DNA from 3 places in the Cetobacterium sp. ZOR0034 genome. Region 1 is predicted to be linked to each of the others. Evidence: riboswitches for the same ligand, from Rfam matches in the RefSeq annotation. Region 1 holds a riboswitch; each other region holds the start of a gene.
What was found. Region 1 has a riboswitch for cobalamin ahead of L992_RS06780 (sirohydrochlorin cobaltochelatase). Riboswitches for the same ligand answer to the same signal wherever they lie in the genome.
Positions count from the first base shown of each region.

Region 2: another riboswitch for cobalamin. It lies ahead of L992_RS07345 (cobyric acid synthase); the one in region 1 lies ahead of L992_RS06780 (sirohydrochlorin cobaltochelatase).
Region 3: another riboswitch for cobalamin. It lies ahead of L992_RS12805 (TonB-dependent receptor); the one in region 1 lies ahead of L992_RS06780 (sirohydrochlorin cobaltochelatase).

Region 1 covers NZ_JTLI01000029.1:19,495-24,030, reverse strand. Annotated here, with positions in the region: gene L992_RS06800 (hypothetical protein) at 1-318, shown strand, start outside; gene L992_RS06795 (hypothetical protein) at 388-852, shown strand; gene L992_RS06790 (DUF4402 domain-containing protein) at 927-1,412, opposite strand; cyclic di-GMP riboswitch class I at 1,455-1,530, opposite strand; gene L992_RS06785 (ATP synthase subunit I) at 1,690-1,947, shown strand; cobalamin riboswitch at 2,031-2,213, shown strand; gene L992_RS06780 (sirohydrochlorin cobaltochelatase) at 2,271-3,188, shown strand; partial or broken gene msrA (peptide-methionine (S)-S-oxide reductase MsrA) at 3,265-3,768, shown strand; gene L992_RS06770 (ABC transporter permease) at 3,824-4,536, opposite strand, start outside.
Region 2 covers NZ_JTLI01000033.1:4,645-9,180, forward strand. Annotated here, with positions in the region: gene L992_RS07330 (MATE family efflux transporter) at 1-112, opposite strand, end outside; gene L992_RS07335 (flavin reductase family protein) at 185-862, opposite strand; gene L992_RS13490 (hypothetical protein) at 1,017-1,175, shown strand; gene L992_RS07340 (YMGG-like glycine zipper-containing protein) at 1,201-1,539, shown strand; cobalamin riboswitch at 1,695-1,872, shown strand; gene L992_RS07345 (cobyric acid synthase) at 2,000-3,487, shown strand; gene cbiB (adenosylcobinamide-phosphate synthase CbiB) at 3,484-4,431, shown strand; gene cobD (threonine-phosphate decarboxylase CobD) at 4,449-4,536, shown strand, end outside.
Region 3 covers NZ_JTLI01000113.1:3,569-8,104, forward strand. Annotated here, with positions in the region: gene L992_RS12800 (YkgJ family cysteine cluster protein) at 1-348, opposite strand, end outside; gene L992_RS12805 (TonB-dependent receptor) at 356-2,323, opposite strand; cobalamin riboswitch at 2,330-2,520, opposite strand; gene L992_RS12810 (NlpC/P60 family protein) at 2,593-3,060, opposite strand; gene L992_RS12815 (META domain-containing protein) at 3,047-3,433, opposite strand; gene L992_RS12820 (hypothetical protein) at 3,476-4,536, opposite strand, start outside.

The DNA.
Region 1 (4,536 bases):
AATTATAGTATTTTTGAAAATTGGACAGCTGGAATTAATTTGGCAACTTTATTTGATAGTGAAAAAAATATAGATTATGGTTTAGGATTCGAACTAGGTTATATATTTAAAAGTAATTTATGGTTATCTTTAGGATATAATTTTGTTGGTTTTAGGGATAAAGATTTTGATCCAAATGGAGAATTAGCTCAAGGATTGTTTCTAAGATTTAGAATGAATATAGGAGATATGTTTGATAGATTTAAAGAAAATGGAAAGAAAGAACCTCCAGAGAAAGTAGAGATAGTAGATGTGTATAATTTACCTAAAGAAAAATAATAAAGGTTATTTATTTTATGAAAATGTGATATACTATTAATCTGAGAAAATGTTATGGAGGAATTTCCAATGAATGAGATATTAGTAAAAATTTCAAAAAAATATATGATGGCTTTAGAAAAACAAAGTCCTGAGGATAAAGAGAGTAATATAATATACGGAAAGATATTAAATATATTAGAGAAAAATCCTGAATTAAATCTTTTTGGTCTTTTAGAAGAGTTAAACAAAGGAAAGAAGTTTTATGAGAAGAACAAAGTCAGAAATCGTAGAGATAGATTAACAAATCTAGATATTATGATAAAAAATGCAAATACAATTGTAGATAATCTTTTAGAAGAAGATGAAGAGAGTCTAAGAAGAATAGAGAGAAGCTTAAATAGAAGTGATATTTATAGAGATAGAATGGCTATGAATATTTTATTAGCAGAGTTTCCATCACACGAATTACACGAGGTTTATTATACAATAAAAAATGATCAATGTAAGAAGTTTTTATTAGAAGTTGTAAGCGAAATAAGAGCTGAAAGATAAAAATAAGACATCCTTTGTAATAGTAATTATACTGTTATGAAGGATGTCTTTTATTGTGAATTTGATTATGACAATTAATTATAATGAGCTTTTAAAGTGAAATTCCCTGAATATATTCCCGGAGCTTGGTCACGACTTACATCAGTCGAAGCAGCAATATTCAGAATCTGTTTTCCTGAGTCAGATAATTCAATAACATCATTTCCAGGAGTAATCCATTCACCAGGTTTATTTATTTGAGTACAATTAAATAAAATTGTGAAAGTATTATTCCCATTTTTTAAAGGAACTCTAAAACTATCTCCTTCAGATTTTACACCTTCAAAAGTTATTCTAACTTTCGAATTAGATTCTCCTTGAAGCGAGAAACTAGAAAAAGCTTGATTGAAAGTTCCAGGTAAAATATCGCCGAACTCTAGATCTTTATCAGCTTTTACTGTTAGCGGTTTTAAAACCTTAGCATTAATCTGCATTATTGCTTGATTAGACTGTCCTTCATTTGATAAAAGATTTAGAGACACCACCCCAAATAAAGTGCTTAACATTAAAATTTTTCTCATTAATTCCCTCCTAATAAAAACAAAAAAACCAACTACACTATAAAGTGTAGCTGGCTGTCATTTAAAAGACCCTGTAGCTTTGCGTCATAAGGTTTCCCTTATTTTGCCAAAATATAAAGACTGTATTAAAATAATATAACAAAAAATAAAAAAAGTCAAATACTTTTATTGTATATTTTAAAATGTAGATTAATTGCAAGGAAAGTTGTTTATTTTACAGTAAATAAAAATATGGAATTAATGGTGTAAATTCTTTAAATATAAGGAGATGAGTAGGATGGTTATTGCATTTGTAGGTGGGATTGTTTTAGGGTTTTTATTTTTTTATAGTCTAGATTTTGGAGTAAATGAAAGTAAAAGATTTAAAAATCCGTCATTATTTATATTTATCACATCTCTAGTGAGAATTATTATTCTTTTAGGGGGTTTTTATTTCTTGGCACAAAACAATGGTTATAACTTTTTTGCAGCATTAATCGGAGCTTTAGTGTCTAGAATATATATTGTATATTTTTATAAGAATAAAAGAAAATAGATATTTAAATATCAACATAATATATATATAGCTCACGGAGTATTCTTTTTTTATAGAATGATTGAAAAAAATACAATGTAATGATAATATACCTCTGTAATGGTTCGAAAGATTAAAAGGGAATTGAGTGAAAAGCTTAAACGGTCCCGCCACTGTAAAGAGGATGAAAATAGATTAATCCACTGAATTTTTATTTTAAAATTTGGGAAGGAATATGAGTAAAGTGAATCTGAGTCAGGAGACCTGCCATTATAATCTGCGAGGACGGAGAAGAGTTTAAGCTCTTCTCTCAAATTTAAAATTATATTTGGGAGGTTATTTTTATGAAAAAATTATTATTATCACTATTTTGTTTGTCATCAGCATTAATTCTAGCTCATGGTGAAGATGCTTTTGAGGACTCAAATTTTTATACAGGGGGAAAAAGTGCTATAATTATGACACATTTTGGAACTACACATAAAGACACGAGAGCTAAAACAATCGATAGAATCAATCAAAAAGCAATTAAGGCTTTTGAAGGAAAAGCTGATGTTTTTGAGGCTTATACTTCGAGAATTGTTGCTAAAAGAGTAGAGGCTAACGAGGGAATAAAGAAGTATAATCCGAGTGAAGTTTTGACTTCATTAAAAAAACAAGGGTATAAAAATGTTATTATACAACCAACAAATATAATAGATGGTGTGGAAATGGAGTCAATAAAAAGAGAGGTTTTACTTCATTCAAAAGATTTTAATAATTTGAGAATAGGGGATGCACTTCTAACAGATCCACATCATTATGAAGACGCAATAAAGGCGATAATGAAAATAGCAGCACCTCTAGGGAAAAGAGAAGGAGTAGTTTTAGTAGGACATGGAACATATAATTCTGCTACTTCAGCTTATGCAATGTTTGACTATATGGCAAAAGATATGAATGAACCAATTTATGTGGGAACAGTTGAAGGATATCCAACTTTTGAAACTGTTGTGAGACAATTGAAAAAAGCTGGAAAGAAAGAAGTTGTCTTAATGCCTATGATGTTTGTAGCTGGAGATCATGCAAAAAATGATATAGCTGGAGATTGGAAAGAAAACTTAGAGAAAGAGGGATTCAAAGTAAAAGTAAAATTAACTCCTTTAGGAGAGATTCCTGAAATTCAAGATATGTTTGTAGGGAATGCAAAATTTTTAGAAAAGCATAGAAGTATTGATATTATAGAAAAAAAAGCTGGATATGCAAAAAGTAAAGATATTTAGTATTAAAATTAACAAATTTTGTATATAATGTAGATGAGGTGATTTTATGAAAATTAAAAATATCGATTCAAACTTAAATATTCATGAGATTTATTTAGCCGGAGGATGTTTTTGGGGAGTAGAGGCCTATATGAAAAAAATATCTGGAGTGATAGATGTTGTTTCAGGTTATGCTAATGGTTCTACAGAAAATCCAAGCTATGAAGATGTTATATACAGACATACAGGTCATGCCGAAACAGTAAAAGTGATTTATGATAGAAATATTATAGATTTACCTCTACTTTTGAAATATTATTTTAGAATTATTGATCCAACTAGTTTAAACAAACAGGGTAATGATAGAGGAACACAGTATCGAACAGGGATTTATTATACTGATTTAAATGATAAATCAATAATTGATAAGGAGATATTAATTCTACAGCAAAGTTATTCTGAAAAAATTCAAATTGAGATAAAAGTTTTGGAAAATTTTTATTTGGCAGAAGAATATCATCAAAATTATTTAAAGAAAAATCCAAATGGTTATTGTCATATTGATTTAGAAAATTTTGAATCTATTTTAGTTGATAAAAAATAAAAAGATAAAACCCCGTTTTAGTTTTTAACTATACGGGGTTTATTTTTTTAAGTTATTCAGCTCTTAAAGCATCTATAGGATTAAGTTGTGAAGCCTTTTTAGCTGGTGTGACTCCGAAGATAACTCCTATGAATGTTGAAACTCCGAGTGCTAATGATATTGAAAATATCGAAAATACTGGAGGGATATTTACAAAGTATCCAATTATAAGAGCTAACGAAACTCCAATAACTACACCTACAACTCCACCGATTCCTGTTAAAATAACAGACTCCATTAAAAATTGAATTAGTATATCTTTGTTTGTAGCACCAATTGCTTTTCTTATTCCGATCTCCTTTGTTCTTTCAATAACACTAACTAACATTATATTCATAACTCCGATTCCACCAACAAAAAGTGAGATACCAGCAACAAAAGTTATAAATAGATTTAAAGTACTTAGAATTTTATCAAATGAAGCAGCAGCATTACTCATAGTTTCAACTTGATATAGTCCTTTAACTCCGCTAATATCCTCTAAAACTTTATTAGCAGCACTCATATCAGTAGCTAACTCTTCAGGGTTTTTAGATTCTACAATTATAGAGTTATATCCTCCTGTAGATAGATTATAAACTTTATCATACGTGTTAAGTGGGGTTCTCATAAATCTAGGGATTCTTTGTCCACCCATAACTTTCACAAGTTCTTCTAATGGATTTTTAAAAACTCCAACAATTTTATAAGTGATAGGGCTATTTTTTCTTCCAATAGCAAAAGACA
Region 2 (4,536 bases), on a different contig from region 1:
TGTTGTCTAATAAGTTTAATGATGCCGTAATCAAACTTTGTAAAATGATTGGAATGGCTAGAGCCATTAACATTTTGATAAAGCTTTTTTCAAATTTAAATTTTTGAATCATATAACACTCCTTTTGTAAATTAAAGAGCAGATGGGTTATAAGCTGCCCATCTGCTCTTTTTATTTGTAATTATTATTTTTTCTTTTTTGCTTTGGTTTTAATTTTTTTCTTTGGTTTTCTAACGCTTCTTTCATCTTTATATTCAACATAAGATTTGATATGTTTATATTTCTCTATTAAAAGAGGGTTTTTAGCTACTGAGAATCCAAATTGTCCAATAGGTTTTTTAGACATTGGGAAATACTCTCCGTGGCAATAGTTTATTAAGTTAGCCCATTCGAAGTGAATCTTTCCCTTTTCATCGATTATATTTTTATTTATATGAGATCCAACAACCTCAGCTAAAAATAAATCATGAGTTCCTAGAGGTATGATTTGTTTAACTTTACATTCAATGTTTATAGGAAAATCCTCGATATAGGGTGAATTTACATGATGTCCTGGCTTTGAAGTTAAACCAAGATGTTTTATTTTATCGACATCTCTACCAGATATAACTCCACAATAGTCGGTTTCTCTAACTTGGAAAGTATTTGGAAGATTAACGGTAAACTCCATAGTTTCTTTTATATATTCATATGATAATCTTTCAGGTCTAATTGAAATTGAAAGCATAGGTGGGTTTGTACAGATAGTACCAGTCCATGCAACGGTAAAAGCATTTTCTTTACCATCTTTATTTTTAGATGTAATAACTACAGCTGGAACAGGATTTAAAACTACACTTCCTTTAAATAGTTCTTTAGTCATTTTGATTCCTCTTTCTTTAAATGTTTTATCTTATCTTTTTATTATACATCAATAATTATTCGATGTCTAGTTTCTGAAAGTAAAAAAAAGCTTGTAAAATTAAAAGAAACATTATATTAATATAGAATACTAAAAATAAAAAAGAGGTGAAAAAATGAAAAGATTAAGATGTGATGTTGGATTTGCGGATAGTTTATTGTTTTTATTAGGGTGGACACTATTAGTTGTAATAACTTTTGGATTGGCTTCACCATTCTTTTTATTCTCACTAATAAAGTTTATGATTAATAAAACTGTAATAGTGGAAGAGTAATAGATAGTTAAAAGGAGTGAATGAAATGAAAAAGATATTAATTGTATCAATATTTTCAGTTTTAATTTTATCAGGTTGCTCTAATGTAGGTTCTAATACAATAGGCTCAACAACAGTTGGTGCAGGAGCGGGAGCATTGCTAGGGCAAGCTATCGGTGGAGATAGTAAGGCTACACTTTTAGGAGCCGGAATAGGTGCAGCGGCAGGAGCATTAGTTGGATCAGTTCAGGATCAAACTCAAACGATAAAAGATGTGAATCAGCAACCGTATTACCAGCAACAACCACAATATACTCAGCCACAATATAATAACCAATATAATAATCAGCAAAATACAAAACCGTATTATAGTCAACCGTATTAAAAGATTAAAGAGCCTTCAATTGAAGGCTCTTTTTGTTATAATCTCTAACACAAATGACTAAAGATAGGTTTAAATGCATTATTTTAGTTTTGTTTATAAACGATAAATTTTAAAAATGATTGACTTGTACATTATCATTATGTATAATTATGATAAATATGTATAGTATTAATGGTTCAAGAAGTTGATTAAAAGGAAAGATGAGTGAAAATCTCACACGGTCCCGCCACTGTAAGGAGGACGAAATTAGACTAAGCCACTGTAATTTTATGGGAAGGCCTAAGAGTAGGATGAATCTGAGTCAGGATATCTGCCATCAATATTTTAAGAAAATATAAAATCTGCGGTGAACAGATTTATATTTAGATTTGTTTACATTCAATTCTAATTATAAAAATTTTATTCACTTTCGCACTTTTATATTTCCGCTAAACTTCAATTAAAGTTAGGAGAAAGATATATGAAACATAAGAATATAATGGTTGTTGGGACATCTTCAGGAGCAGGGAAGAGCATAACAGTAACGGGCTTATGTAGAGCATTTTTTAAAGACGGACACGCGGTATTACCTTTTAAATCTCAAAACATGGCACTGAACTCTTATATAACAAAATCTGGGCATGAAATGGGAAGAGCTCAAGCTGTACAAGCTGTAGCTTGTGAAGTGGATGCTCACTATACTATGAATCCTATTTTACTAAAACCAACTGGCGATAGAAGAATTCAGGTTATTGTAAATGGAAAATCTATCGGAAACATGGGTGGATTAGAGTATGGAAGTTATAAAACAGAGTTAAAAAAAGATATAATGCTTGCATATGATTATATAAAAAATAACAGTGAAATATGTGTTGTTGAGGGAGCTGGTAGTCCTGTTGAATTAAATATAAAGCAAGATGATATAGTTAATATGGGGTTAGCTGAGATGATAGATGCGCCTGTTATTTTAGTTGCAGACATTGATAGAGGTGGAGTCTTTGCTTCAATTTATGGGACAATTTGCTTGATGGAACCAGATGAAAGAGCTAGAGTAAAAGGTGTGATTATAAATAAGTTTAGAGGAAATGTTGATATATTAAAACCAGGGTTAAGTAAAATCGAGGAGCTAACAGGAGTTCCAATCTTAGGAGTTATGCCATACTTTGAACTAGACATAGAGGATGAGGATGGTGTTACAGAGAAGTTTAATAAAATAAAAAATAAAAAAGGTGAGATAAATATTTCGGTTATAAAATTGAAACATATATCAAACTTTACAGATATAGATGCTCTTTCAATAAATGAGGATGTAAATATAAAATATATTACATCAGCTCATGAATTAGGAGATGAAGATTTAATAATAATTCCAGGGTCTAAAAATACCATAGATGATTTGAAAGATATAAAAGAGAAAGGGATCGCTCAAGAGATTATAAAGCTTTCTAGAAGAGGCATTCCTATTGTGGGGATATGCGGAGGGTTTCAAATTTTAGGAGAGAGAGTTTTAGATCCGTATGGTATTGAAGGAGATATAAAGGAGCTACCTGGGTTAGGTCTTTTAGATATAGAAACTGTCATGGAAAAGGAAAAAGTTACAACTCAATACTCCGGAGTATTAAATGGTAACAGTGGTTTATTAGAAGGTATGGGAAGTATTTTTGTAAAGGGATATGAGATTCATCAAGGAGTTACATCTGGAAAAGAGATTTCGTGTACAGAGGATAATAGATTGATTGCAACAGTAAATGAAAATATATTTGGAACTTATCTACATGGAATTTTTGATAATACTGAGTTTTCTGATTTTATTTTAAATAAAATTAGAGAGAAGAAAGGTCTTGAAAAAAAAGAGTCTGAGATGGATTTTGATGAATATAGACTTCGTGAACTAGATAAATTAGAAGAAATATTTAGAGAGAATATAGACATGAAAGCTATTTATAAGATTTTGGAGGGCGAGGTATGAGCTTCACATTAAAATTTTTAATAGCGTATGTTTTAGATTTGATGTTTGGAGATCCGTATTGGTTTCCACATCCAGTTAGATTGATAGGTAACTATATAAATATAATAGAAAAAAATATCTATAAATTTAAAAATAAAAAATTTTGGGGAGCTATTATGGCTATAGTTGTTATAATTACAACGGCAATAGCTTCTTATTATATAGCTAAAAGCTCAGAATACTTAGAAATTTTCTTTCTTTATACAACTTTAGCAACAAAAAGTTTAGGAGCTGAAGGTATAAAAGTTTATAAAATTTTAAAAAGTGGCGATTTAGAAAGAGCTCAAAAAGAGCTATCATATCTTGTAAGTAGAGATACAGGCGAAATGGATGAGGTTCAAGTTGTGAGAAGTACAATGGAAACTATAGCTGAGAACTCTGTGGATGGGATAATAGCACCGATGTTTTATGCTTTTTTGGGAAGTTTAGTAATGATTGATGGAGTCTCTTTAGCATTACCTTTAGCTATGGGATATAAAGCTATAAATACTTTAGATTCTATGGTTGGATATAAAAATGAAAAGTATATTGATTTTGGAATGGCATCTGCAAAAATAGATGATCTCTTTAATCTTATACCAGCTAGATTATCAGGAGCTTTAATTATTCCAATAGCAACTTTTCTTTTGGGAATGGGAATGAAAAAACCTTTAAAGATATTTTTTAGAGATAGAAAAAATCATTCGAGTCCAAATTCTGGCCATCCAGAAGCAAGCTTTGCAGGAGCTATTGGGGTTCAGTTTGGAGGAAAGACTAGATATTTTGGAAAGCTTTATGAGAAGCCAACAATAGGAGATAAAATAAAAGAGTTTGAAAAAGAGGATATAAAAAAATGTTATAAAATTATGTTTATGACATCTTTGGTGGGAGTTGTTTTATTTAGTAGTTTAATACAATTAGTATAAAGATGGGATGTGAGAACATGGATTTACATGGTGGGAATATTTATAGATTGAAAAGAGAGGATGGAGTAGAGGTATTAGATTATAGTTCTAATATAAATCCTTTAG
Region 3 (4,536 bases), on a different contig from region 1:
ACACGGTTCAAGAGGAGAACAAGTTTTAAAACAATCACTCTTTTCATATATTTTATAAGAAATATATCTACAGCATATAGGTCTAAAATCATATATCAAACAACTTTTACTCTCTTTATCATGAAAATAACATGCCTTATCCTCTAATTTATTCCTTAAAATTTTCTCTTTAACAATATCATTAGAACTAATAAAGTTTAATATCTCTGCTTTTTCTTTTAAAGATATCAAAGAATAATCCCAATTACAACAACCACAACTATTACTCGTCTGATTACAAACTCTTTCACCGTTTGATTTTACAATTTTTTCTTTAGCTTCCTTTAAAATATTTCTCAGCCTCTTCATAACTACCTTAGAATTTATAAGTCGCTTCCAACGTATAAATTCTTCCATCCCCTCTATTATATTGTCTTATATCATCCCAATATCCCACATATGTTGCATATTTTTCATCAAACAAATTATTAACTCTTCCAGTTAATGTAAGAGATTCTAAAGGTTTATAAGACAATGAAATATCAACAGTTGCATAATCTCCTTGATCCTTTTTTCTGATATTTGTAGGATCATCCGAGTCAAAATATCTTCCATAGTAAATTACATCTGCGTTTCCAACTATTTTAGGTGTAAATTCATATCTTGCACCAAATCCCAATTTCCAATTAGGAATAAAAGGAACCTCTTTATCTTTTAAACTATCAAATTTAGAATCTTTTATTTTGTGATATATATATGTTATTGATGTATTTAAAGTAAGCTTTTCAAAATAATGTTCTGCAAAAATTTCTACACCGTATCTCTCAGTATCTCCAATATTATAATATGGGAAATTCGAATACTCCTCACCACTATAATAGATTTCATCTCTTGTCATCTTATAGAATGTTGACAAACTTATATATGTATCATTTATATAATCTTTCACACCAAACTCTATTGTATCTTGTGTTTGTGGGTTTAATTTTTCAGCATTTACTGTATAACGCATCTCTGATATTAACGGAGTTCTAAAATCTCTAGATAATTTTCCATAAACAACGCCTGATTCATTATAGGAATATCTCGTTTCCAAAGTGTAAGAATAGTCATTATACTTTGTCTTATTTTTAGTATCCCACTTCTCTTCTGGAATAGGTGATCTATTTCTAAAATAATAGTTATACTCTGCAGTATTGTATCTAACACCTTGTAAAAATGTAAATTTACCTCTTTTATTTTCATTCATTAAGAATATTCCATAACTATCTTTTGTTGAATCATCAATTCGTTTATCTTGTGGAGTCGCAATCTCTTTAGTTAAATCAGTTCCTAACATAAAATAATCACTCTCTGTATAGTTATGCTTTAATTGAATTTTCCCATAAAATTTTTCCTCATCATCTTTAGGAATTACGGTTCCTGTTTTTGGATTATGAGTTTCAAATTTCTTTTCATAAAAACCTAAATAAGAGTACAGTTGAGTTTTTTTATTCAAATCATATCTATATCCTAAGTAATAATCATTGCTATGTGATTCACCTCTTGAAATATTCCCCGGATTTCTACTATCATTTTCATAAATATCCTCTGGTACATCACCATCTTTAGCATATTTTTTTTCATCTCTTGTATATCTAAAGTCAATCTCTCCATCATTTAAATTATATTTTGTACTTAGCACAAAGTTCTTTCTTTTACTAAATATATCTCCATATTCATCGCCTCTTTTATCACTTCTTTGTAAGCTAGAGTTATATCCAATACTTGTTGCAATTTTTTCTGTCATTTTTGTATTCACACCAACACCAAATTTATTAGATTCATGACTTGATACAGATCCTGATATATGCCCTGAATAATTTTTCCCCTCTGAAAATGAATCAATTTTTTTTAATCTAATATTTACAATTCCTCCAATAGCTCCATCACCGTATAAAATCCCTCCACCGCCAGGAACAACTTCTACTCTTTCAATATTTGCTATTGGAATATTTGTTATCTGATCTCCTTTTATAGGTACTCCATCCAATGTTACTATGGTATTTTTTTCTGCATGAACAGGACTCCCTGCTCCACGCACATCAAATCTAATACTATCATAATAATGTGATACAATAACTCCAGGTGCCATCCTTACAATATCCACAAGATTTTGAGCCCCTTTTTCAACTATCTCTTCACTTGTTATAACTGTTATATTCGCTCCTGTTTCTTTGATATTGGTTTCAAAATTATCTGTGGTTATAACACTTTCTTCCAGTTTTATAATCCTCTCATCTAACTTTGAATAAGCCAAAGTTGTGTAAGTCAAAAGACTTAGCACCATGATTTTTCTATTCATTTTTCCTCCCTCGAAGTATCATCTTAAAAGTATCCTGACTCATTTCACCCTACTCGCACCTCTTCCCAAGTTACCTCAGTGAGCTTTTGTGCTTTCGTCAATGTTACAGTGGCGGGGCCGTAGTGGAATTTAACCACACTTCCATATTAAGATGTCATTTTTTAGTACTTCACATGTTAACACATCTTACTTAATATTTTCCAATATAATTTTTTTATAACAAAAACTTTATCTGTACATTTAAAATATAATAACAATTTAGGTATAATTTACAAAACCTTTCTAACTTGCCACAAATGCTTATTCCAATAATCATCAACCTCAGAGATAATCACCCCTCTAGAGGTTGATGCATGTAAAAATCTATTATTTCCTAAATAAACACCTACATGACGTATTTTTTTTCTACCAATTTTAAAAAATAACAAATCTCCAACTTCCCAGTGAGTTCTATTTTTTATTTTTTTCCCTTCTAAGGACATCTTTTCAGTTGTCCTAGGTAAACTAACTTCAAACTTCTGTTTATATAAGTGTTGCATAAGAGCTGAGCAATCTACTCCCGATTTAGTAGTTCCACCTAATCTATATTTAGTCCCCTTCCAATTGTTGTAAAAGCCTGAAATTTTAACTACTCTAACCTGTCTTTCTTTTTCACTAATTTTAGCTGATGAGCACCCTGTCAACAAGAGTAAGAACAAAATCATTATATTTATTAATATTTTTTTATTTCTTAACAAAATTTAATTCCACTCCACTTTTTGTAACTATTCGAATTCCATTTTCTGTTATTCTAACCTCTTGTGCTTCTTTTAAGTTTTTTAAATACCCTTGCTCTTGTAACATTAAATTTTCTGGTCCCATCATTCTAGTTGTACCTATTTCCCCCACAGAAATTTTATCTCCATCTATTTTATAAGTTGCAAAATATCTATTCACTCCAGAATTACCTACTATTTTTTCCTTCTGAAAAAAAACATCAATCTGACTTTCTTCAATTACATTCTCTAAACTGTAAGTATTATCGAGAACTTTTGATAACACATCTACCTTTTTAGCAAAACATCCTCCCATTAAAAAAATCGCAAACAAAACTAATACCAATTTCTTCATAATTTCACACCTCACCTTTTTTATTTAATAATATTTTATAAACTAATTTTCTATATAAAACTTTAAACGAACACTCTCTATAATATTTTCATTTTTATCAAAAATTTTATAATTAATTTCCGACCCTTGAATTAAATGATTTAACTTATCAATACAAATAGAAGCTCTTCCATTTTCAATTTTCATTCTTCCAAAATCTAAATCTATCTCTTCACTTTCTCCAAACTCATCTATCTCTTCTTCTATATCATTTACTTTTATTTTAAGACCACTATATTTTCCAGACAATACTCCCGTTTCCTCTAATAAATAATACCCTTGAACCTCTCTAAAATCATCAATATATATTTTTTGCCCAGGTATATACCATTTATCTAAGGCTATCGTCTTTGAAACTTCATTTTTCATAGCTAATATAAAAACTTTATCAATCAAAACCTTTTTTACTCTATTGTAACTAAGACTTAATACCTCTCCCTCAATTCTATAATTCATATTTAAATCCAAGTTTTGAGGCAACTCTAACCCTATATAAATCTCTTTCGTATCATTAAATATATCATCATTTAACTGCTCGATATAAATATTAGGATATACCTCTTTTAAAGGAACAATTCTAACATTTTCTAAACTTTCTTGCTTCTCTATATTTTCCTGAACGATTTTCAATGAAGCTTCTTTAGCTAAATTCAATTTTAGTCCTTCCGAATTTACCTTGTTTTTAGTTATTTCTAGATCATAATCATTCAAACCTATCTTTTTTATAATCAAATATTTTTTACCATACTCCTGTTTCTTCAAAATCGGAGTTTTATAATCAAAATCTAAATATATTTCAGGATTAAATTCAGGCATATTAATACTTAGTTTCAAAACTTCTTTTCTATCCGAATATTGATACTCTATCTCTAGTTCATATTTACCTTTTACCAAGTTCCACTGATCTACCATAAGTTCCATTTTTTGCCGATTCAAATTTTTCCATCTCAGATTTATAGTAAGTCCACCCAACTCTATATTTTCAACTGTAAAACTATACTGCTCCCACTCCACATTTTTTTGAAGTAAAACATTTCCATCTTTTTTTATAATAACTCTTTCCA